4 regions of the Rahnella sp. CG8 genome follow, and region 3 is predicted to be linked to each of the others. Evidence: predicted binding sites of a transcription regulator. Region 3 holds the regulator's gene; each other region holds the start of a gene.
What was found. The regulator PhoB, encoded in region 3, activates phosphate uptake and scavenging genes when phosphate is short. The targets are predictions, from matches to a motif close to CTGTCATAAAACTGNCNNAT.
Positions count from the first base shown of each region.

Region 1: HGO41_RS17515 (MIP/aquaporin family protein) is a predicted target of PhoB. The motif match lies at 3,460-3,479, and genes of this name have one in related genera.
Region 2: HGO41_RS03065 (heavy metal response regulator transcription factor) is a predicted target of PhoB. The motif match lies at 3,919-3,938, and genes of this name have one in related genera.
Region 4: opgB (phosphatidylglycerol--membrane-oligosaccharide glycerophosphotransferase) is a predicted target of PhoB. The motif match lies at 2,430-2,449, and genes of this name have one in related genera.

Region 1 is NZ_JABAED010000019.1:30,998-37,227, forward strand. It holds gene hslU (ATP-dependent protease ATPase subunit HslU) at 1-1,135, shown strand, start outside; gene HGO41_RS17500 (1,4-dihydroxy-2-naphthoate polyprenyltransferase) at 1,230-2,156, shown strand; gene rraA (ribonuclease E activity regulator RraA) at 2,277-2,762, shown strand; gene zapB (septal ring assembly protein ZapB) at 2,827-3,066, opposite strand; gene HGO41_RS17515 (MIP/aquaporin family protein) at 3,644-4,492, shown strand; gene glpK (glycerol kinase GlpK) at 4,538-6,061, shown strand; gene glpX (class II fructose-bisphosphatase) at 6,205-6,230, shown strand, end outside.
Region 2 is NZ_JABAED010000002.1:249,700-255,929, reverse strand. It holds gene rhtA (threonine/homoserine exporter RhtA) at 1-750, opposite strand, end outside; gene ompX (outer membrane protein OmpX) at 1,150-1,683, shown strand; gene HGO41_RS03080 (molybdopterin-dependent oxidoreductase) at 1,765-2,529, opposite strand; gene HGO41_RS03075 (cytochrome b/b6 domain-containing protein) at 2,522-3,163, opposite strand; gene HGO41_RS03070 (hypothetical protein) at 3,190-3,813, opposite strand; gene HGO41_RS03065 (heavy metal response regulator transcription factor) at 4,027-4,701, shown strand; gene HGO41_RS03060 (heavy metal sensor histidine kinase) at 4,694-6,130, shown strand.
Region 3 is NZ_JABAED010000004.1:52,039-58,268, forward strand. It holds gene sbcC (exonuclease subunit SbcC) at 1-2,535, opposite strand, end outside; gene sbcD (exonuclease subunit SbcD) at 2,532-3,770, opposite strand; gene phoB (phosphate response regulator transcription factor PhoB) at 3,998-4,687, shown strand; gene phoR (phosphate regulon sensor histidine kinase PhoR) at 4,710-6,029, shown strand; gene HGO41_RS05180 (helix-turn-helix domain-containing protein) at 6,063-6,230, opposite strand, start outside.
Region 4 is NZ_JABAED010000018.1:9,963-16,192, reverse strand. It holds gene opgB (phosphatidylglycerol--membrane-oligosaccharide glycerophosphotransferase) at 1-2,197, opposite strand, end outside; gene HGO41_RS16855 (ABC transporter ATP-binding protein) at 2,617-3,333, opposite strand; gene HGO41_RS16850 (ABC transporter ATP-binding protein) at 3,330-4,223, opposite strand; gene livM (high-affinity branched-chain amino acid ABC transporter permease LivM) at 4,220-5,506, opposite strand; gene HGO41_RS16840 (ABC transporter permease subunit) at 5,520-6,230, opposite strand, start outside.

The DNA of each region.
Region 1 (6,230 bases), on a different contig from region 3:
CCGCCGTCTGGCGAAGCTGGCTAACGCGCCGTTCATCAAAGTAGAAGCGACTAAATTCACGGAAGTCGGTTACGTCGGTAAAGAAGTGGATTCCATTATCCGCGACCTGACCGATTCCGCCGTAAAAATGGTGCGCCTGCAATCTATTGAGAAAAACCGTTATCGTGCTGAAGAACTGGCCGAAGAACGTATTCTGGATGTGCTGATCCCGCCAGCGAAAAACAACTGGGGACAACCTGACGAAGCGCAGGAACCTTCTGCTGCACGCCAGAACTTCCGCAAAAAACTGCGTGAAGGCCAGCTCGACGACAAAGAGATTGAAATCAGCCTGGCATCCGGCCCGATGGGCGTGGAAATCATGTCCCCTCCGGGTATGGAAGAAATGACCAATCAGTTGCAGTCGATGTTCCAGAGCATGGGTGCTCAGAAACAGAAACCGCGCAAACTGAAAATCAAAGAAGCGCTGAAGCTGCTGATCGAAGAAGAAGCCGCGAAACTGGTGAACCCGGAAGATCTGAAAGAACAGGCAATCGAGGCCGTTGAGCAACACGGCATCGTGTTTATCGATGAGATCGACAAAATCTGTAAACGTGGCGGCCAGAGTTCAGGCCCGGACGTCTCCCGCGAAGGTGTTCAGCGTGACCTGCTGCCTCTGGTGGAAGGCTGTACGGTGTCTACCAAGCACGGCATGGTGAAAACCGATCACATTCTGTTTATCGCTTCCGGCGCATTCCAGACGGCCAGCCCGTCAGACCTGATCCCTGAGTTGCAGGGTCGTCTGCCTATTCGTGTGGAACTGCAGGCGCTGTCGACTGAAGACTTCGAACGCATACTGACCGAGCCAAGTGCTTCGCTGACTCATCAGTACAAAGCATTGATGGCGACCGAAGGCGTAACCATTGATTTCACCGCTGACGGTATCCGCCGTATTGCGGAAGCCGCATGGCAGGTGAACGAAACCACCGAGAACATAGGTGCGCGTCGTCTGCATACCGTTCTGGAGCGTCTGATGGAAGATATCTCTTACGATGCCAGCGAAAGCAACGGTATCTCCATAAACATTGATGCAGATTATGTTAGAAGCCACCTTGACCAGCTGGTAGCTGATGAAGATCTGAGCCGTTTTATCTTATAATTTGCTCATACGTTCCGAAAGTGATCTTCAGGGAGGCGTTTGCCTCCCTGATTTTTTTAGATTTCGGACTGATTCTTCACCTGAGAAATCACCTATGAGCACAATCACGCCTTTCACTCCGACAACCCCCGCCCGCGCCTGGCTCGAAAGCCTGCGCCCGAAAACCTTGCCACTGGCGTTTGCTTCTATCGTTATGGGTTCTGCCATTGCCAGCCTGCAAGGCGTTTTCCATCCGCTCATTGCACTACTGGCGCTGCTGACTGCGGGCTGTTTGCAAATTTTGTCAAATCTGGCGAATGACTATGGCGATGCCGAGAAAGGCAGTGACACGCCGGAACGCGTCGGGCCCTTACGCGGCATGCAAAAGGGCCTGATTACCGCCGGGCAGATGAAGCGCGCGATTATCCTGACCATCGCGCTGACCCTTATCTGCGGTACTGCGCTTATTGCCGTGGCCTGTCATAAGCCCAGTGACGTGGTCGGGTTTCTGATCCTCGGCTTGCTGTCGATTGGCGCCGCCATTACCTATACCGTCGGCACACGACCTTATGGCTACATGGGACTTGGCGATATTTCCGTGCTGATCTTCTTCGGCTGGATCAGTGTCGCAGGGACGTTTTATTTACAGGCAGGCTATTTCGACTGGATCGTAATGCTTCCGGCGACGGCGACAGGTTTGCTGTCCACTGCGGTACTCAATATCAATAATTTGCGCGATATCGAAACCGACAGCGCCAACGGCAAGAATACCCTGGCGGTTCGCCTCGGGCCGGTTAACGCACGACGCTATCACGCCATCATTCTGACCGCCGCCGTGCTGTGTCTGGTGATTTTCTCCGCCCTGCACCTGCCTCACTGGACCGGCTGGCTGTTTATCCTGGCGCTCCCAATGCTGGCAAAACATCTGATGCGGGTGATGAAATCGACAACATCCACTGAAGTCCGCCCGTTGCTGGAACATATGGTAAAAACCGCGTTGCTGACTAACGTCTTGTTTGCAGTGGGTCTGTTGCTCAATTGAGTAAAGTTGGCCTGATGTGCGTTTATCAGGTCACTTTTCACATTTAACAATTGATGATTTTGCCAACATCCGCCGGAAAGGGATATACTGAACACTCATGCAGCAACCAGATGAAATCCTATGAAATACGATACTTCCGAACTTTGCGACATCTACCATGAAGAAGTGAATGTCGTTGAACCCTTGTTCTCCAACTTTGGCGGCCGTACTTCATTTGGCGGGCAAATCACCACCGTGAAATGCTTCGAAGATAATGGCTTGCTTTATGACCTGCTGGAAGAAAATGGCCGTGGCCGTGTATTAGTGATAGATGGTGGCGGTTCTGTTCGTCGCGCACTGCTGGATGCCGGACTGGCACGCCTTGCATTGCAAAACGAATGGGAAGGCATCGTGATTTACGGTGCAGTCCGTCAGGTTGATGATCTCGAAGAGCTGGATCTGGGTATCCAGGCGATGGCGGCTATCCCGGCTGGCGCAGGCAGTGAAGGGATTGGCGAAAGCGACATTCGTGTCAATTTCGGCGGCGTCACCTTCTTCTCCGGCGACCATCTTTATGCCGATAATACCGGTATCGTGCTGTCCGAAGACCCGCTCGATATTGAGTGATTTCCTTCTGAGCACAACAAAAAAGGACGCCTTGGCGTCCTTTTTTATTTGGAATATGAAGTAATTAAACTTCTTCCATTTTTCCCAACAATGCACGCAGACGATCCTGCCATACGTGTTGTTCTTCTTTCAGCTGCGCATTTTCACGCACCAGAGACTCATGGTTGCCGCTGGCTTGCTGAACTTCCTGAGACAGGGTGTTGTTCTGCTCTTTCAGTTCTTCGATTTCCATCTGCAACAGAGTAATGGTATCAATCGCTTGCTGAACTTTAGCTTCTAATTTCTCAAATACTTCAAATGACATTTTTCGGTCCCCTTATGTTCGCAAGGCGCACATCTTATGTTCTGCCGCATCGTCCGGACACGGCTCAAAAATTCCTGCACTCCGTCGATTTTTATAACGAATTCATCAGAGAATTGCGCAAAACCAGCGTGTGTCTTAACGGGTGATTGTATGTAGCCAGCTTTGTTCTGTCTACCCGCAACCCCTTTATCCACGCAGTCTGTTGCAATTTAACAGCGCCGGGTATCAGGAAATGCTTAAAAAGCAGCGTCACACACCAGAAATACTGTTTAATGCCGAATAACCTTAGCCGCTGCGCGGGAAGGCATGTTGATGTTCGTTTGTCACAAATGGCGGCTGAAAATGTTAAATCATGGACTTTTTGCGCTGCATCAAGTTCCAGCAATACGCGAAATCGCTCATTTTTATGACGCGACACACAAAATTTGATTTCGCTATTTCTCGTTTATGCTCGTTAACGATAAATTCACATTACGTTCTCATTTAATGATGAACGCCAAAATCCGATTACGTTGACAAACGACATAACAGAAAAATTATAACTAACCATTAACATCATCCTTAGCAGGATCAAACTATGAGCCAAACCATGAGTTCCACATTAAAAGGTCAGTGCATCGCTGAGTTTCTGGGTACCGGGCTTATCATTTTCTTTGGTGCGGGCTGTGTCGCAGCAATGAAACTTGCCGGGGCAACCTTTGGCCAGTGGGAAATCAGTATTATCTGGGGTCTGGGTGTGGCAATGGCCATCTACCTGACTGCCGCCATCTCCGGCGCACACCTGAATCCGGCGGTGACCGTCGCACTTTGTTTGTTTGCAAACTTTGAAGGACGCAAAGTTCTGCCTTACATCATTGCGCAGGTCGCGGGAGCTTTCTGCGCCGCCGCACTGGTCTACGGCCTTTACTACAACCTGTTCTTCGATTTTGAGCAAAGCCACAACATGGTGCGCGGCAGCGTCGAAAGTCTGGATCTGGCCGGTATTTTCTCTACCTATCCAAACCCGCACATCAGCGTATTGCAGGCGTTTCTGGTAGAAACGGTGATTACGGCCATTCTGATGGCGCTGATCCTCGGCCTGACCGATGACGGCAACGGCATTCCACGTGGTCCGCTGGCGCCATTGCTGATCGGTATCCTGATCGCGGTTATCGGTGCCTCCATGGGGCCACTGACCGGATTCGCCCTGAACCCGGCACGTGACTTTGGTCCGAAAGTCTTCGCCTACTTCGCTGGCTGGGGCAAGGTTGCCTTCACCGGCGCGCGCGATATTCCTTATTTCCTGGTGCCGATTTTTGGCCCGCTGCTCGGTGCTTCTCTGGGTGCCATCGCGTATAAAGCGCTGATCGGCCGCCATTTGCCAAATCAGATTAATGAGCCGGCAGAAGAAAAAGCACCTCAGCCATCCAAACAGCGTAAGGCCTGATCGGCTAAACTGTTCCACAGCTTACTCATTCGCAGGATGAATATTATGTCAGCAGATACGACTCACGAAAAAAAATACATTGTTGCACTCGACCAGGGTACAACCAGTTCACGCGCGGTAGTGCTGGATCACGATGCCAATATCGTCAGCGTGTCACAACGCGAATTCACCCAGATCTACCCTAAGTCAGGCTGGGTTGAGCACGACCCGATGGAAATCTGGTCATCGCAAAGCTCGGTGCTGGTGGAAGTGCTGGCGAAAGCCGACATTAACTCCGATCAGATTGCCGGTATCGGTATCACCAACCAGCGCGAAACCACCATCGTGTGGGAAAAAGAAACTGGCAAGCCAATCTATAACGCGATTGTCTGGCAATGTCGCCGAACTGCTGACATCTGCGAAAAACTGAAAAAAGACGGTCTGGAAGAATACATTCGCCATAACACCGGCCTGGTTATCGACCCTTACTTCTCCGGCACCAAACTGAAGTGGATCCTCGACAACGTTGAAGGTTCTCGCGAACGCGCTAAACGCGGCGAACTGCTGTTCGGCACCGTCGACACCTGGTTGGTCTGGAAAATGACGCAGGGACGTGTTCACGTGACGGATTACACCAACGCTTCGCGTACCATGCTGTTCAACATCCATGATCTGCAATGGGATGAGCGCATGCTGGAAGTGCTGGATATTCCACGTGAAATGCTGCCGGAAGTTCGCTCTTCTTCTGAGATTTACGGCCAGACCAACATTGGTGGTAAAGGCGGTACGCGTATTCCTATCGCTGGCATCGCAGGTGACCAGCAGGCGGCGCTCTATGGTCAGCTGTGTGTACAACCGGGTATGGCGAAAAACACCTACGGCACTGGCTGCTTCCTGCTGATGAATACCGGTACTGAAGCGGTCGCCTCTAAAAATGGCCTGCTGACTACCATCGCCTGCGGCCCGCGCGGCGAAGTCAACTACGCGCTGGAAGGGGCTGTGTTTGTCGGCGGTGCGTCCATTCAGTGGCTGCGTGATGAACTGAAGCTGATCAGCGACGCAACTGACTCCGAATATTTCGCCATGAAAGTGAAAGACACGAACGGCGTTTACGTAGTGCCTGCCTTTACCGGCCTCGGCGCCCCTTACTGGGATCCGTATGCCCGCGGCGCAATCTTCGGTCTGAGCCGTGGTGCGAACAGCAACCACATCATCCGCGCGACGCTGGAATCTATCGCTTACCAGACCCGCGACGTACTGGATGCCATGCAGGCAGACTCGGGCGCTCGTCTGCAGGCACTGCGTGTGGACGGCGGTGCGGTGGCCAACAACTTCCTGATGCAATTCCAGTCAGACATTCTTGGCACCCGCGTTGAGCGCCCTGAAGTGCTGGAAGTCACCGCGCTGGGTTCTGCTTTCCTGGCAGGTCTGGCCGTCGGCTTCTGGAACGACCTGGAAGAAGTGCGCAGCAAAGCGACCATCGAACGTGAATTCCGCCCAAGCATTGAAACGACGGAACGTAATGTCCGCTATAAAGGCTGGCAAAAAGCGGTGGCACGCGTTCGTTCGTGGGAAGATCACGACGAGTAATCGCCAGATATTATCACCAACACCCCTTTCTGAAACTCCCCATCCGGGGAGTTTTTTTATGCACCTTTCCCGTTGTGCTAAAATCTGCGCCACAGATGAGCCTCGCCTCACCGACCTCTTTTTTTCTTTCTACAGGCTTTCCAATGAAACGTGAATTAGCAATCGAGTT
Region 2 (6,230 bases), on a different contig from region 3:
TGAATAAGGAATGGCGGAAGTGAGCAGGGCGATCAGCAAGCCGAGCGGTAAAATATCCCAACTGAAAATAGAGGTGTGTGCCTGGATTGCGCCAATCGGGAAGAAGATTAACGCTGCAATCAGTGACCCCATCGCGGCGGTGCCCGGTCCGTAACTGCTGCCAGCACGTTGTCCGGCGAGGATATAAACCGCCCAGCAGCCACCGGCGATCAGCGCAAAGCACGCACCTTTGAGGTCAACACCGCCGGCACTTTGTCCCAGGGGTAACAGGAACAGTAACCCGATTACGGCCAGCACGACCCAGATGAAATCCACCGGACGGCGTGAGGAGAACATCGCGACCGCCAGCGGGCCGGTAAATTCCAGTGCAACGGCAATGCCCAGCGGCACGGTACGCAGGGCCAGATAAAACGAATAGTTCATGCAGCCCAGCGCCAGGCCATACATCATCAGTGCACGCAAATTACCGCCGCGCATTTTCAGGCGCCACGGACGAAAATAGAGCAGCAACAGAATAGAGCCGATACCAAGACGCAGAGCCGTGACACCCTGCGGGCCGACCACCGGGAAAAGCGTTTTTGCCAGCGACGCGCCGCCTTGTAATGACAACATGGCGATCAGTAACAACAGAATCGCCACCAGCGGTGAGGTTTTTTTCGGTAACGCAGGGACGGGCGGGCTGTTGTTATGCGTCGCTGCCTGCAGAGCGATCTGCGGATCCTGCGGCTGATTTTGTCCTGACTGTGTCATCCATTGCGCCTTTTGAGGTGATCCCATGAATCCGGAAACTTCAGATTTATAGTTTTGAAAAGAAAGGTAAAGCGCTGTCAGTGTAGAGGGAAAAGTGGCGAGAAAAAATCCTCACGAAAAAGTTTTTTTCGGAACGTGTTTGTTAAAAAACTTCCTAAAATAGTTTGTTTTTTGAGCAAATTTTTAGGAATTATCTGCTAATCTCAAAAAGTTCAATAAGTTTACCTTATAGTTTGTGTGACTAAAATCCCAATAAAATTAAATGGATAGCGTGTGCTGGAAACTTCCTGTTACACCATATGATGCTTTGGACATCTTAATTGAGGCAGAGTTTCACACTAGTTTTTGTTATATTTTCAAACGTGAAGGTTACTTTGGTTTCTCTTTTTGAGGTGGTTTATGAAAAAAATTGCATGTCTTTCCGCATTAGCTTGCGTAGTTGCACTGGGCGTTTCTTCAAGCGCTTTCGCTGACACCAGCACCGTAACTGCTGGCTACGCTCAGGGTGACGCACAAGGCGTTGCTAACAAAGCAAACGGCTTCAACTTAAAATACCGCTGGGAACAAGATAGCAACCCACTGGGCGCTATCGGTTCTTTCACTTACATCGAAGATGACAGCTCTCCTGCATCTGGCGACTACCGTAAAGCACAATACTACGGTCTGACTGCGGGTCCTGCTTACCGTCTGGCTGACTGGGTTTCCATCTACGGTGTTGTGGGTGTTGGCTACGGCAAATTCCAGTACAACGAAGCGGCAGCATCTACTGCTAACCGTGAAAAAAATGACACCAGCGATTACGGTTTCTCTTACGGTGCTGGTCTGCAGTTCAACCCAATCCAGAACGTTGCTCTGGACGTGTCTTACGAACAGTCCCGCATCCGCAGTGTTGATGTTGGTACCTGGATCGCAGGCGTGGGTTACAGCTTCTAATTCTTCGCCGCAGCGTAACGCTTTGCCGTTACCCTCCCGCGAAAACAAAAACCGCTCAGCTGAGCGGTTTTTTTATGCCTGTCAGATCCCGCTGAACCAGTTATAACCCTGATCTTCCCAGTAGCCGCCGGGATATTCATTGGTGACGAAAATCGCGCCAATATGTTTGGCGTTTTTAAAGCCGAGTTTGGTTGGCATCCGCAGGCGTAACGGGTAACCAAAATCGGGGGGTAAGGGTTTGCCGCCAAAATCCAGAGCCAGAATGGTTTGCGGATGCAGTGCCGTCGCCATATCAATACTGGAATAATAGCGGTCGTCACATTTGAATCCGACATATTTGGCTGTCAGATCCGCGCCGACATGTTGCAGAAACGTTTTCAGCGGTACGCCTTTCCACTGGCCGATGGCGCTCCAGCCCTCAATGCAAATCAGCCGGGTGATCTGGCTTTCCTGCGGCAGGTGCTGCAATTGTTCCAGTGTCCACGGCGCTTTCTTTTGCACCAAACCGGAGACTTCCAGCCGGTAATTGGGGATGTCGATTTCCGGCACGTTGTATTCGGGGTAATACGCGTTGAAACGAAACGGCGTGGTGATTTGATCGGCGCGATAGGTTTGCGCCAGTTTCTGGCCGCTGAACAGCCAGCTTTGTACCCGGTCGTTCCAGCGGGACATCGCCCACAGCACTTTATCGACCTGATCGCCGTCCTGCAGATTACAGCCGGTAAGCATCGAAACCGCGCCCAGCGTAAGGCCAGAGCGCAATAACATACGGCGTTGAATATTAACCAGTTGCTTGCGCTGATCGGGTTCAAGAATAATTTTTGGCCGCTGTGTTTTATCACTCATCGGCTCGGTCCTCCGTGCTAATTTTTTTGCCGCCGGTCAGCATCGCCACGAAGGTTTTCGGCACCAGCAGAACCATCAGTACGTGAATAATGACGAACAGCAGTACGCCGCTCATCGCAAAGAAATGCACATAACGGGCGATATCAAAACCGCCAAACAACCAGACCAGACCGCTGAACTGCGCGGGTTTCCAGATCGACAAACCCGACAGCACCAGCAGCGCGCCCAGCAACAGAACACCGCTGTACATCAGTTTTTGCACCGCGTTGTACTGACCCAGTTTGTGCGGGAGTTTGAATGTCAGTGCGCGAACGGTATCGCGCCAGACCGTACGGGGCGAAAAGGGGAAAAAGTCGCGTCTGAAATGACCGCTAAAAATGCCCCACAGCAGATAGAACAGGGCATTGCCCGCCAGCAGCCACATTACCGCCAGATGCCAGGCAATATTGCCACCCAGCCAGCCGCCGAGGGTGGTGTTCTGCGGGAAAGTGAAAGCGAAAAGCGGGTCGGCGTTATAAATCCCCCAGCCGCTCATCACCATGCCGATCATTGCCAGCAGATTGATCCAATGACAAATGCGAACCGGCCAGGAATGAATCCGGCGCTTCCGGGGTGATGAGAGCTGAGGTTTCACGCTTAATCTCCTGTTGTTCGGCCGGATTACATCGGTGGCGCGATGCCGTCTTTACCGGCAGCAATACCACGGGCAACCAGCGCACCTTTGTCATCTTTCATGGCAAATAATACGATTTTAGTGCCCGGTTTCAGCAGGCTGCGGTCGCCCGGCGCCAGCAGAACAACCGGTACATCGTCAGGCACAATGACAGTTTTCTCTGCATCATGATATTTCACGGTCAGGGTGCGGCCATTGCTGTTCACCAGCTTGCCGACAGTGCCGTTGGTCATGGTATTGATTTTGCCATCGGCGGATTCAAACGGGTTGAAGCCTTCACCGCTGCCGCGCAGGCTGGGTGCGAATACGTGCACTTCTAGTGCTTTCAGCGTGCCATTAGCCTGCGGAACGGCGGCCGTCCCGATGAAGCTGTCCGCTTTGATATCGCTGATCTGCCCTTTGGTGACGGCATTGATCTTGGTCTGGTCGGTCAGCTTAACGTCGAGTTTTTCGCCCTGACGTGTGGTGATTTGTACCGATGAGTCATTAACTGAATCAATGGTTCCGCGTGTAGGTTTAATCACATTATCGGCGGCAAATACCGATGTCATCCCGCTGCACATCAGCAGGGAACCCAGTAACAGACCAGCGAGACGTGTTGGTGCATTCATGATTAATTCTCCATTTTCCAGTGTTTTTTCATTCTGTTAGATGAATCACTGAACCTGCCAGTGATGAATAACTTTCTTAAGAGTGGACGATAAACCGGTATTGGCTGATGACAAATTGATGACAAAATTGTCATCAAAGGTGTCTGACGAAACTGATAAACTTTCGGATGAATCATTCTTTAGGTGAATGGTCATGCGGCGCTGAGGGCCTGAATGCGAATACTGGTGATTGAAGACGATGTCAGTACAGGCGATTACCTGAAAAAAGGGCTGACAGAAGCAGGTTACAGCGTAGATCTGGCGCGCAACGGTGCCGACGGCCTGTTTCTGGCGCTGGAAGAGGGGTACGACGCGGTGATCCTCGACGTCATGCTGCCGGGGCTGAACGGCTGGCAGGTGATGGAAGTCCTGCGCAAAAAGAGCGACGTGCCGGTGCTGTTTCTCACCGCCCGCGATGAAGTACAGGATCGCATTCACGGGCTGGAGCTGGGGGCTGACGACTATCTCATCAAACCGTTCTCCTTCACCGAACTGGTGTTGCGTATCCGCACCTTGCTGCGCCGCCCGGCCGCCCGTGAGCCGGATGCGTATTCGGTGGCGGATCTGAATCTTGATGTGCTGCGCCGCCGCGTGACCCGTCAGGATCAGACCATCGCACTGACCAATAAGGAATTCATGTTGCTGCAGTTGCTGATGCGCCGTGAGGGTGAGGTTCTGTCGCGAACCATGATCGCCTCGCAGGTCTGGGATATGAATTTCGACAGCGATACCAATGTAGTGGATGTCGCCATTAAGCGTCTGCGTGCCAAGGTTGACCGCAGCTTTGAGGTGAAACTGATCCATACCGTGCGTGGCATTGGTTACGTGTGCGAAGTGCGACATGAGTGATCGTCAATTGACTCACCTCCCGACACGCGCCATGTCGCTGACGCTTCGCGCCACCTTACTTTTCGCGCTGATCGCCTCGATGGTGGTCAGTGCCGTCGGTTTCTATCTCTATTACTCGATGGATAAAGAACTGGTACGCCGCGCGGATTACCAGGTCAGCGGGCGTGTGCAGTATTTCCGTCATCTGCTTGCCAACGAATTCCCGCTGTCGCAACTCAGCCGTAATCCCGGCCTGTTTGAAAATATGCTTGGCAATGAGCGCGATATCCTGACGTTTCGTCTGTCCGGTGAGAAGCTATTGATCAACGTCAATCCGTCGCGGCTGGCATTGCCCCCGGTAGCGGCGGTGCCTGACGGCCAGCCGCTGACGCTGAATACGGTGCATCATCTCACCGCCGCCGATGGTACGCCGGTACGCTTTGCCCGTGCGGCGGTACAGATTCAGGACGGGCGGACAGTTGAAATCACCGGCGCGCATTTCATGACCGAGGAGTCGCGTCTGTTGCAGACTTTCCGCTGGGAAATTATTGGCGCGGTGTTATTCGCTTATTTGCTGATTGCCGCACTGGGTTATCTGGTGATCCGCCGCGGATTGCGGCCGCTGCGCAATATGGCGCATGAAGCGGCGCAGATCCATCCGGCCAGTCTGTCTACGCGTTTGTCTTCGGAAAATGCGCCGCAGGAATTGCAGCAATTAATTTATTCTTTCAATGACATGCTGGACCGGCTCGCCGAGGGGTATCAGCGGCTGACGCAATTTTCCGCCGATCTGGCGCATGAAATCCGCACCCCGGTGGGGGCACTGATGGGGCATTGTCAGGTGGCGTTATATCAGCCCCGGACGGTGGAAGAATACGAAACGCTGCTGGCGAACAATATAGAAGAGCTGGAACGCATTTCACGTATGGTGGAAAACATTCTGTTCCTGGCGCGTGCTTCCGATGCGCGCTCGGTTCTGACCATCACCAGTATTGATGTTTCATCTGAAATTACCCGTATCCAGGAATATTTCGAAGGGCTGGCCGAAGAGCGTGAAATGACGCTTCACGGGCAAGGTGAGGGAACCTTGCATGCGGATGCGATCCTTTTCCAGCGCGCGCTGAGTAATCTGGTCGCTAATGCGGTGCGTTATGGCCGCGAGGGAAGTGCCATCGTGCTGCGCGCCGAACCCCATGCAAAAGGCATGAATATCCGGGTGATCAGTCAGGGTGAGCCTGTTCCGCCGGAAAAACTCGGAAAACTTTTCGACCGCTTCTATCGCGCGGATGCTTCACGTAGCGAAGGTGGCAGTTCCAGCGGCCTTGGATTGTCGATTGTTCAGGCCATTATGGCCCTGCATCAGGGAAGTGTCAGCGTAACCAGTTCCGCACAGGGAGAAACGTGTTTTACCCTTTATTTTCCCGCATCCGACCGCAAGCTTTCTCAATAGTTTCTCAATGAAAGGGAAAAATTGCGTAAAAAAAGCCGGAATATTTCTTTTTCATGTAATTGAAATAAAAAGGATTCGTTAATTTTGTTACATTATCACA
Region 3 (6,230 bases):
ATGTTTTTCGAGCTGCTGACGGGCATCCGCCAGTAATGCCTGCGCCTGTGCCAGTTGTTGTTGCAGATGTTCTTTGCGTTGCTGAAGCTGCTGGCGCAACGCGTCGTCGAGCAGCGCCAGTTTCACTGCGGCTTCATCCGCAAATCCGCTGGCGCTCAATGCCTGCTGCCACGCCTGTTCCACCAGCGTCAGTTGTGCGGCGGTCTGTAACTGTTGCTGCTGCGTACTGGCCAACTGACCGGCCAACTGGTCGCGCAGTTCCTGCGCCTTATGCAGCGCGGTCTGGACATCACTCAGCGCTTGTTCTGTCGCCTGTTGTTGCTGATGTAAGTGCTCGCGAACCTGAGCAACCTGACGCTCTCCGAACAGTTCGAGGCGTCGGGCATTCAGCTCAGAAAGGGATTTTTCACCTTCCGCCAGTTGCTTTTGCAACCGCACGAGGTCTTGCTGAGATTTTGCCTGCATCTCTTCCAGCCGGGTAACGCGCTCTGTCAGCAAGGCGCTTTGCTGCTGCACTTTCTGCTGTGCATTCAGTGCGTCGTTCAGGGCATCTTTGGCCTGTTGCAGGGCCCGCGCCAGCTGTTCGTGCTGGCTCAGTCGCGCCTGCGACTGCTGCTCTTCCTCATCGCGGGCGGTCAGCCATTGCGTGATGTCGGCGGTATCATGCAGCGTAAACGTCAGATTCAGCGGCGCACTGAGTTGTTGCCAGTTCAGGGTATGTGCATTCAGTTGTTGCTGATCCTGCTCAAGCTGAGTTTGCAGCCGTGTTTGTTGCTCTTTCAGGCCTTTAATTTTCGCCGCCAGTTCGATACCGCTGGCTTTTGCTGCATCGAATTCCAGTTGCATTTTCTCGACGCGCTGCGCGGTTTCAGAAGGTTTAACCTCCTGATAATGTTCAATCGCCGGATGTGATGTTGAGCCGCACAGCGGACAGGCTTTGCCGCTTTGCAAATTCGCGCGTTCGGCTTCAAGGCTGACGATCAGCATTTCCTGTTTATGCAGCGCCTTGACGTCGTTCAGATGTTCCAGTTGTTTCTGACATTGCAGACGGATCGCGCCCAGACGCAGTTCTTCTTCGGCCAGCACCGTCTGGTACTGCGCAAAATCTTTATGCTGTTGCTGCACGCGCTGGTTCAGTTGCGGGAAGATTTGCGAGAGTGAAAACAGCTGCTGCCGCACCGGCCGGAGCTGCATGAGTTCGGTTTGACGTTTTTGTAACACTACCTGCGGGTACTGTTTTTCCAGTTCAGCCTGACGTTGTTGTGCAACGTTAAGGGCTTCAGTCAGCGCGGCCTGACGGGTGTGATGCTGGCGGCTTTCCTCATCCAGTTTCTGACGTTCCGCCGTGATTTGCTGCAGCGTCGCGCTATGTTCACCAGCCTGTTTCTGCGACTCGCTGACCGCCTGTTGTGTTTCCACCAGCGATTTGCGCCATTGCGCGATTTCGCTATCCAGTGGCAGGATTTTTTCTTCGATCAGCGTTTGCATCTGGCGCTGTTCTTCCGCCTGTTTCTGCCGCGCAGTGTGCGCCTGTTCCACCGCCAGACTCAGCGGCGTCATCTGTGCAATCTGCTGCTCCTGCTGCTGCGTCAGTTGTATCAGTAATTGCTGAAGGCGCTGCGCGTCATCCTGACAGCGCTGGCGATCATTGAGTAACGGACGCAGTTTTTCTGCCGGTTCGCTGCGCGCCAGTTGCTGTAACTGCGGCGCGGCGGCCAGATTTTCCTGCTCTGCGGCGGTCAGTTGTTGCTGAGACTGCTGCTGTTTTTGCTGCACCTGCTGCCACTGTTGCAGCCAGTTCAGATCCTGCTGGCGCTGCTGCGCCTGCTGACTGAGGCTGATTTCCTGCGCGTTCAGTTCAGCACGTTGTGCTTCGAGCGTCTGGCGCTGTTCTTCGCTGAGCAGTTCGATTCCGGCCATACGCTGATGCAGACCGTCCAGCGCAATACGCGCTTCTTTATGTTGCTCAAACACGCGTTGAGAAAGCAGACCGTAAATTTCGGTGCCGGTCAGTTCTTCCAGCAGTTCGGCGCGGTCATTGGCATCGGCATTCAGGAATGCGGCAAATTGCCCCTGAGACAGCATCATGGATTTGGTGAAACGACCGAAATCCAGCCCGGTCAGTGTGGCGATGGCATCGAGTTTATCGCGCACTTTATCCGCCAGAATTTTGCCGTCGGCCAGTAACGCCAGCTCGACTTTCGGTGCCTGCAGATTTCCGTCAGGGGAATTTTTGGCGCGGCGCTGGCTCCAGAAAGCGCGGTAACCCACACCTTTGACTTCAAACTCCACTTCGGCCAGCGATTCTGCGGTGTGGCGGGTCATCAGTTCATTCTGGCTTGGTGTAATGTTCAGCCGTGGCGTCTGATGATAAAGCGCCAGACAAATGGCATCGAGCAGGGTGGTTTTCCCCGCGCCGGTCGGGCCGGTGATGGCGAATAATCCGTTGCTGGCAAACGGCTCGGCGGTGAAATCAATTTTCCATTCGCCTTCCAGCGAGTTCAGGTTTTTTAAACGCAGGCTGAGAATTTTCATTGTGCGCTGTCCTCCGCGTTCTGACCGTTGGTAACCTGTTCAACCACCTGCGCAAACAACGTGCGCATCCGAGCCTGACGCGGCTCGTCAGGGGCCGGTTCCAGCGCCAGTCGTCGTTCAAACACGTCGCTGACGCTCAGTTCGCTGAGGGTTTCTTTTTCCTGCTGCTCAATACTGTTGATGCGCTGTTCTTTGCTGCGGCGTAACAGCACGACTTCTACCGGCAGATCTTCCGTCAGCGCCTGAATGCGTCGCTGGATGTCGCTGAGATAATCCTGGGTGGAGACTTCAATATCGAGCCACACCGGTTTGGCCGGATCACCGCCTTCGAACTGTGCCAGTTGGTGTTCAATCTCCACCAGCGAGCCTTTGATTATCTGCATCGGCTGGAAAACCGGGATTTCCAGTGTGTCGATGGCGTTGAGCGTCGCACCATCAAAATCAAGTAAGTACACACTTTTAGCTTTGCTCAGTTCGTCAAAACTCAGGGCAATCGGCGAGCCGCTGTAACGGATATGTTCGGTTTTGGCGACGCATTGTGCACGGTGAATATGACCCAGTGCCACATAATCGACCGGCGGAAAGGCCTGCGCCGGAAACGCATCGAGCGTACCTATATAGATGTCGCGCACGGAATCAGAGGTACTGACACCGACAGTCGTCAGATGGCCGGTCGCAATAATAGGCAGCGGCATGCCCAGTTCGTCACGTCTGGCCTGCGCAGCCTGCCAGAGCGCGTCATAATGCGCGGCGATGGCTTCCTGCAATGCCAGTTGCTTGTCGCTGCCGGACTGTCCCGCCTGGCTGGCGAGCAGATCACGCGGGCGTAAAAACGGGATAGCGCACAGTATCGCGCCGGGTTTCCCGTCACGCTGACTGAGCACTAAAATCTGTTCAGAAAGGTTTTCACCGACGGTGGCAATCACCCGCGTATTCAGGCAGGAAAGGAGCTCGCGCGATTCATTGAGCGTGGCGACAGAATCGTGGTTACCAGCCAGCACCACCAGCTGGCAGCCGGTTTGCTGTAATTCCACCACGAAGCGGTTATACAATTCGCGGGCATAACTGGGTGGGGAACCCGTGTCGAAAATATCGCCCGCGACAATCACGGCGTCGACCTGATGTTGTTGCACCTGACCGGTCAGCCAGCGCAAAAATGCCTGATGTTCGGCTGCACGGCTTTTAGTGAAAAAGTACTGGCCTAGGTGCCAGTCTGACGTGTGGATCAGGCGCATGAGACTCCCGTATGAACCCTGGATGACGACAATGGGGTAAAGTATAAACGTCGGCAGGGGAAGCTGTCCCCGATAAATCAGACCAATTTCAGCAAGATGGCCGAAAATTATCTGTCATAGTTGACTGTAATGAACCATTCTTTTCATTCATAAATCTGTCACAAAACTGACGCATAATGGCGCCCGCAATCAAATAAAAGATCGCTAACCTATTGGCAGGACCTACGATGGCTAGACGTATATTGGTGGTTGAAGACGAAGCTCCAATCCGTGAAATGGTGTGTTTTGTACTGGAACAAAATGGCTATCAGGCCGTAGAAGCTGAGGATTTTGATTCAGCGATTGGGCAGCTTGTTGAACCTTACCCTGAACTGATCCTGCTTGACTGGATGTTACCTGGCGGTTCCGGTATTCAGTTTATTAAGCATCTTAAACGTGAGGCACTGACCCGCGAAATTCCGGTGATGATGCTGACCGCACGCGGTGAAGAAGAAGATCGGGTGCGCGGCCTTGAAGTGGGTGCCGATGATTACATCACTAAACCGTTTTCTCCGAAAGAACTGGTTGCCCGCATTAAAGCCGTGATGCGTCGCATCTCGCCAATGGCGGTGGAAGAAGTGATCGACATGCAGGGTTTAAGCCTGGATCCGTCGTCTCACCGGGTGATGGCCAACGAGCAGGCGCTCGATATGGGGCCGACCGAATTTAAGTTATTACACTTCTTTATGACCCATTCCGAACGTGTATACAGCCGCGAACAGTTGCTCAATAACGTCTGGGGCACTAACGTTTATGTGGAAGATCGCACGGTTGACGTGCATATTCGTCGTTTACGTAAGGCGCTGGAAACCAGTGGACATGACAGAATGATCCAGACTGTTCGTGGTACCGGATACCGTTTTTCAACGCGTTATTGAGCCCTCACAGCGGAGAATCTGTGTGCTAGAACGTTTGTCATGGAAACGACTGGCGGGTGAATTGTTTCTCTTTTGCCTGCCAGCGTTAATTCTCGGTATCTTCGTCGGCCATTTCGGCTGGCTCCTCCTGGTGTCGCTGATGGCGGCACTGGGCTGGAATTATTACAACCAGCTTAAACTCTCTCACTGGCTGTGGCTCGACCGCAGCATTACGCCACCGAATGGGCGCTGGAGCTGGGAGCCGCTGTTTTACGGGCTGAACCAGATGCAGATACGCAACCGGCGTCGCCGTCGGGAATTAGGTCAGCTCATCAAACGTTTTCGCAGCGGTGCCGAATCGCTGCCGGATGCCGTGGTGCTGACGACTGAAGATGGCAATATTTTCTGGTGTAACGGACTGGCGCAGGATTTGCTCGGTTTCCGCTGGCCGGAAGATAACGGGCAACATATCTTCAACCTGCTGCGTTATCCGGAATTCCGGCTGTGGATCCAGACCCGCGATTTCAGCCGGGCGCTGAATTTACAACTCAATAATGAGCATTATGTCGAGTTTCGCGTCATGCCTTATTCCGAAGGACAACTGCTGATGGTGGCACGCGACGTGACCCAGATGCGTCAGCTTGAAGGCGCACGGCGTAACTTCTTCGCTAACGTCAGTCATGAACTGAGAACCCCATTGACGGTATTGCAGGGGTATCTGGAAATGATGGAAGACGCCAAGCTGGAAGAGCCTTTCCGCACTAAAGCGCTGGATACCATGCAGGAACAGACGCGGCGGATGGACGGGCTGGTGAAGCAGCTGCTGACGCTGTCGAAAATCGAAGCCTCAGCGAATATTGATTTGCACGAGAAAGTCGATATTCCGGTGATGCTCGGCATGCTCGAACGTGAAGTGCAAACGTTAAGCAACGGCAGGCATGAAGTGGTGTTTCGCGTAAACGACAAGCTGAAGGTCTTTGGTAATGAAGATCAACTGCGCAGCGCGGTGTCGAACCTGGTGTATAACGCGGTTAACCACACGCCAGCGGGGACACGGATTGAAGTCAGCTGGCAACAAACGCCGCATGGCGCACAGTTCCAGATCAGCGACAACGGACCGGGCATTGCGCCGCAGCACCTGCCGCGCCTGACCGAACGTTTCTACCGCGTCGATAAAGCCCGTTCACGTCAGACCGGCGGCAGCGGACTGGGACTGGCAATCGTCAAACATGCGCTCAGCCATCACCACACGAAACTTGAAGTCATGAGTGAAGTCGGCGTCGGTACCCGGTTTATGTTTATGCTGGCGCCGAAGTTGATTGTTCCTCAGGAACAGGCCAGCCAAAGCGGCGTAAAGGGATAAAAATCAAGCCACAGCAACAAGCTGTGGCTTCTTTTAGCAGATGATCTGTAAACCTTTTTCTTCAATTAGCATCAGTAAGATCAGCGCCGCTCCGGTGGGTTTGGTTTCATCCCGCTCCCATTTTTGAATGCTGTTGGCGGACATATTGATGAGTCTTGCCAGTACGCCCTGACTGATTTTTTCTTTTTCACGCAAAGCGCG
Region 4 (6,230 bases), on a different contig from region 3:
GCGTGATGACGATACTTTGCTCCGCTCCCGGATTGGTGAACTGTACTTTCACGATACCGTCTTTATCGCCGAAGGTGACAAACTGCTCCTGATCCCCGACACGGACGGAAACCGGCTTATCGATGTTATTGCCGTAAGCCCGTGCGCGGATCACCACATCAAAGGTGGCGGGCAGCGGTTTAACGTAATCAATTTTCACCGACGGTGCCAGATTGGCATCTGACCAGCGTCCCCAGTTTTCAACGGCTGAAACACCGGTAATCGCTTTTACCTGCTCCGGCAATCCCGGCACCATAAAAGCGATGGCTTTCGACTGATAAGTGGTGGCGGAATCATCAATGTTCAGCGTCTTCAGGGTTTGCTGATAAATCGCATTGCTGCCCGAGGTGTCTTTCACGAAGTCCACTTTACCTTTGAAGGTATCACCGGTGATCTGCACGATCGTCGGCTTCGCCCCGAGGTTCCCCGATGCAACGCACAGGCCGGTATTGAGCGACAACTCTGGTGCCCAGACGCGTCCCATTTCGTAGCATTTATCAACCCAGACAAAGTTATCGCTGGTCGCCAGTCCGGCCAGTTGTTTTTTCAGCGGCGTGGACAGATAGACATCAAACATCGGCTCAATTTTGTCTGCCGTGACCTTCAGAATAAACGGCGTTTTGATGGTCATGCCGGAGAAGGTGAAAGTGCTGTCTTTGGTATTCACCGCATAGTCTTTGATGCTGTTCGGGAAGCCCCACTGTTTGATGACCGCCGGTTTCCAGGCATTCACTTTGTCATCAATATTGAGGAACTGCGCAGTCATCGATGTCGCAGAAACACCGCTGCGTCCAAGACCGATGTAGTTGTCGCCGCCCATCATATCCAGTACGGTCGCGCCATTATCCAGGGTGCTGCGTTTCGCACCGTTCAGCTCCCCTGCCGGATGACGCCCGTCGAGTACGAAGAACAGGTCTTTACGGTTCTGTTTGGTCAGAATGTTGTAAGCCGTGTTGTTCATCGCCAGATGATCGGAAGACACCACAATGATGGTGTTATCGAAATAACCGGACTTTTTAATCTTATCGATAAATGCGGCAATCAGTTCCTGACTGCAGGACACGGCGCTCAGTGACTGGTTGGCTTTACCGTTCACTTTATATTCCTTGCGGGTACAGCCGCGGGAAATAAAGCCGTCCGGATGATGCGTATCAACGGTCAGCGTGAACAGTGAGAACGGCTTACCTTCCTGACTCAGCGTCACGAATTTTTTGTACACCTCATCCAGCAAGGTGTCGTCATACCAGCCCCAGTCATTTTTATAAGACGGGTCCGCGACAGTCGGACGCAATTCGTTGTAACCATAAAGATGGTCGAAACCATGGGATTTCAGGAAGGTCCCTTTGCCTGCGAAAGCCAGTTCAGCGCCCTGATAGAAATAGTTGGTATAACCTGCACCTTTGAGCACATCGCCAAGACAGACGTTTTCAGGGTAGAAAGTCGCCAGTGCACTGGAGGCATTACCATCAAACGGCGCAAACAGCGGGATCCCACACTGAGAAGCCACCATACCTGCGATGGTATAGCCAGTGCCCGGCAACTGTTTGGTGTTTGTGAAATCGGTACTCTGCGCTTTATGGCGGTTTAATTCGGTGGTCAGGCCGGGGAAGACTTTGTCATCAAAATACGTGCGTTCCAGACTCTCGCCGTAGATATAAACCAGGTTAGGCTTTTTCGCGCCTTTAATGGCTTTTTCGGGCACTTTGTAATAGGTACTAAAATCTGCACCGCTGCCTGAGATTTGCGTTTTGACCAGACGCGAGATGTTCTGGAATGCCTGTGTGGAACCGACAGAAAAGACCGCCAGCACCACGGCCAGCGCACTGTAGACCGCGCTGCTGTTTTTGGCACGACGCTGCTTCAGCCCCCACGCCAGCAAAGCGAATACGCTGACAAGCCCTGCCAGTAAACCGATAAATGGCAGGATATATTTATTGAGCCCCGCCCCTTTCAGGCTACTGGTGACGGTATATAACACCGCGTCCGTGATGCCTTCACCGGTGAAATAATTGCTGCCGATCAGGATGACGTTAAGAATGACGTAAAGCCCGAGGAAAAACAGCACCAGTGAAAACCAGACACGGCTGGCCGACGCCCGCGTGACGTAGAGAAAAATAGAAGAAAGAAATAATACGAAGGAAATTATCTCAGAAGCCATTTCAGCACCCTGTCTGATTTAAACAATAAACTCTACGACCCATTTCTGCTGTTTTACGAGCAGCGCCGACGGTTCAACTCATCGAGCGAATGACCCGTTTGTCATTCACTTACTTCATCCCTGAGACAGGAAAATTCATGCCAAAAACGGATAGCGCTATATAGCCTGTTGATCCTGGTGGGTCAACGCCTTAACACGGCTTCAGGCCACTGATGTGCCCAAAAAAACTGACGTTTTACAAATTCATGACAGCTAATTCCGCATGATACCTCAGAAAATTAACTTTCCGGTCACCTTTCTGTAAGAATTGCATGATAGCGGAATACTGTGGGCGAAATGTGGAGGCAGGTTGAAAATGCGGAAAAAAGTTGGCGGGAAGGCCCGCAATACGGGGTATCGCGGGCATTGAAGATGAAAAATCAGATTCCTCCGAGATAAGCTTTCCGCACCTCCTGATTATGTAAAAGTTCTTCGCCTGAACCGCTAAGCCGAATTTGTCCGTTGACCATCACATAACCCCGGTCAGAAAGCCTGAGCGCATGATGCGCATTTTGCTCCACCAGAAAGATAGTCATGCCGTTTTTTGCCAGTTCGCGCAAGGTCTGGAAAATCTGTTTAACGATAATAGGCGCCAGCCCAAGACTCGGTTCATCGAGCAGTAACAGCTTCGGGCGACTCATCAGCGCACGGGCAATCGCCAGCATTTGCTGTTCACCACCGGACATGGTCATCGCCCGTTGTTTACGGCGTTCCTTCAGGCGCGGGAATAACTCAAACATGGTGTGCAGATCTTCTGCCGCGTGTTTATTCCCGACGGGAATGGTGCCCATCAGCAGGTTTTCTTCCACGGTCATATCCGGAAAAACACGTCGCCCTTCCGGCGATTGCGCTATGCCAGCCGAAGCCACAAAGTGTGTCGATTTGCGGCTGATATCTTCCCCGCGAAACAGGATCTGCCCGCTCTGTATACGTGGCTGACCGAATATCGACATCAGCAGCGTTGATTTCCCGGCACCGTTAGCACCAATCAACGCCACCGTTTCCCCCTCATGCACCTGCAAAGAGACCTGCTGTAATGCCTGAATCGCCCCGTAATACACATTCACATCACGAAATTCCAGCATCGCGTCGCTCATAAGCTGACCTCGTCGTCTTCATCAGCACCCAGATACGCGGCAATGACTTTCTCATCGTTCTGAATAGCCTGCGGTATTCCTTCGGCAATCACATCGCCGTGGTCGAGCACGATAATGTGGTCGGAAATGTCCATCACCATGCCCATATCATGTTCGATCAGCAGCACGGTGATGTCGTGATGATCGCGCAGGAAGCGGATAATTTTGCTCAGCGTACGTGTTTCAACCGGATTCAGACCGGCTGCCGGTTCGTCCAGGCAAATCATTTCCGGCGCGGTACACATCGCACGGGCGATTTCCAGCCGGCGCTGCTGACCGTAAGACATTTCCCCTGCCAGCCGGTTGGCACAATCCACCAGTTCCACCACTTCCAGCCAGTAAAATGCGCGGTCCAGCGCCTGATTTTCCGCACGGCGATAACCCGGCGTATTGAGCACACCGGCAATCAGGTTGCGGTTGGTTTGCATGTGCTGAGCGACCAGCAGATTTTCAACCACCGACATTTCACGAAACAGCCGGATATTCTGAAAGGTACGCGCCAGCCCGGCGCGGTTAACCAGGTGTGTACCGCCGAACATTTTGTAGAAAATACGTTTGCCCAGTTGCGCTGGTTTTATCCAGTCATCAGGCTGAAATTTCTGCCCGAGCACCTGGATTACATTGGTCGTCCGGCGGCGCGTATTGAGCAAAATATTGCCGCCGGACGCTTTATAAAAACCTGTCAGGCAATTAAATACCGTGGTTTTTCCTGCGCCGTTCGGGCCGATCAGCGCGGTAATCGATCCGCGTTTCACCGCAAGATTCACATCGTTCAGCGCCTTAATGCCGCCGAAATGCATGCGCAAATGCTCGACACTCAGGATGTTGTTATCCGCTAACGCTTCGCTCATGGCGCGACTCCTTTACGCACGGCAAACCCGCTGCGGCTGATGCGGATCAACCCGCGTGGCCGCCAGATCATCATCACCACCATTAAAACGCCGAACAGCAATACGCGATATTCGGCAAAGCTGCGCAACAGTTCCGGCGCGACGGTCAGCACAAATGCCGCCAGCACCACGCCGATGGTTGAGCCCATACCGCCCAAAACCACAATAGCGAGAATCAGTGCAGATTCGAAAAAGGTGAAAGACGTCGGATTAACGAAGCCCTGATACGTGGCGAAAAACACGCCCGCAATTCCGGCCGTGGAAGCCCCGAGGGTAAAGGCAGACAGCTTGACCAGCACATGATTCAGCCCCATCGCGCGGCAGGCAATCTCATCCTCACGCAGCGCTTCCCACGCGCGGCCAATCGGCATGCGGGTCAGCCGGTGTTTGATAAACAACACCAGCAACACCACCAGAACCAGCACAGCATAGATGAAGATAAATTTCATATTCGGGTTATAGGTCAGATGGAAAAACTCGTGGAACGGCACGCCGCCCTCTTTTGCCCGCCGGCCAAACTCCAGCCCGAAAAAGGTGGGCGGAGGCGCGGAAACACCGTTCGGGCCGCCGGTAAACGACAACCAGTTGGTCAGCACCAGCCGGATGATTTCACCGAAACCTAACGTCACGATCGCCAGATAGTCGCCGTGCATACGCAGCACCGGGAAACCCAGCAACGCACCCGCCAGCGCGGCCATCACCGCCGCCAGCGGCAGCATCGACCAGAAGCCGAGGCCGAGATACTGATACCCCAGCGCCAGCCCGTAAGCCCCGATGGCGTAAAACGCCACATACCCCAGATCGAGCAAACCGGCCAGTCCGACCACGATATTCAGCCCGAGGCCGAGCAACACATAAATCAGTCCCAGAATGGCGACCGTCAGAATGTATTTGGTGGCGACGAACGGGAAGAAAATGGCCAGCACAATCAGCAGCGGAATAACCCAGCGCAGATGACTTTTATAATCCGGCGACCGGACATAGACGCCCGCGCTGTCGGATTCGAAACGCGCACGCATTTTCTGCCCGCCTGTGGTTTCTAAAAATGCACTGAGCAGGAAGCGGCCCGTCATCACCGCAGCAATGATCCAGACCAGCCTCTGGCTATGAAAGTTAAAGCTGTAACCATCGAGCACCACACCGACCACCGGCCCGAAAATAATCAGCGCCACCAGCCCGGCAAAAATGGCATCCAGCAGACAGCGTTTAAATGAAAATCCGCTGTTCACAGCAGTTTGTGACATCATTTTATTTCCCTCACACTTTCGTCACGACCGGACGGCCCAGCAGGCCCTGAGGGCGGAAAATGAGGATCACCACCAGCAATCCAAAGGAGAACACATCTTTGTAATCGGAATTCACCATGCCCGAGAACTGCGCTTCGGCAATCCCCAGGATCAGCCCGCCCAGCATCGCGCCGGGTAATGAACCAATGCCGCCGAGTACCGCCGCGGTAAAAGCTTTGATGCCGATGATGAAACCGGCGTAGAAATCAAACGTGCCGTAGTTCATGGTCACCAGAACCCCGGCCAGTCCGGCCATCGCTGCGCCAATCATGAAGACCAGCGAGATAATGCGGTCAGTGTTAATACCCAGAATGGAAGCCATTTTTCTGTCCTGCTGCACCGCACGACACATACGACCAAGTTTGGTATTACTGATAATCCACGATAAAACCAGCATGCCAGCCAGCGACGCCACCAGAATGAAAATTTTGGTGTAGGTCATCTGGACAAAACTTTCGCCGATATGAAAACGGAATGCGCCATCCAGCATGGTCGGAATGCCCTGCTGTCGCGGCCCCTGACTGATTTGCGCGTAATTTTGTAAGATAAGTGACATGCCGATAGCAGAAATCAGCGGTGCAAGACGGGTCGAATTACGCAGCGGCTTATAGGCAATGCGTTCAATCGCCCAGCCATACACGCCGGTGACCACGATGGTGAACACCAGCGTGCCCAGGATCAG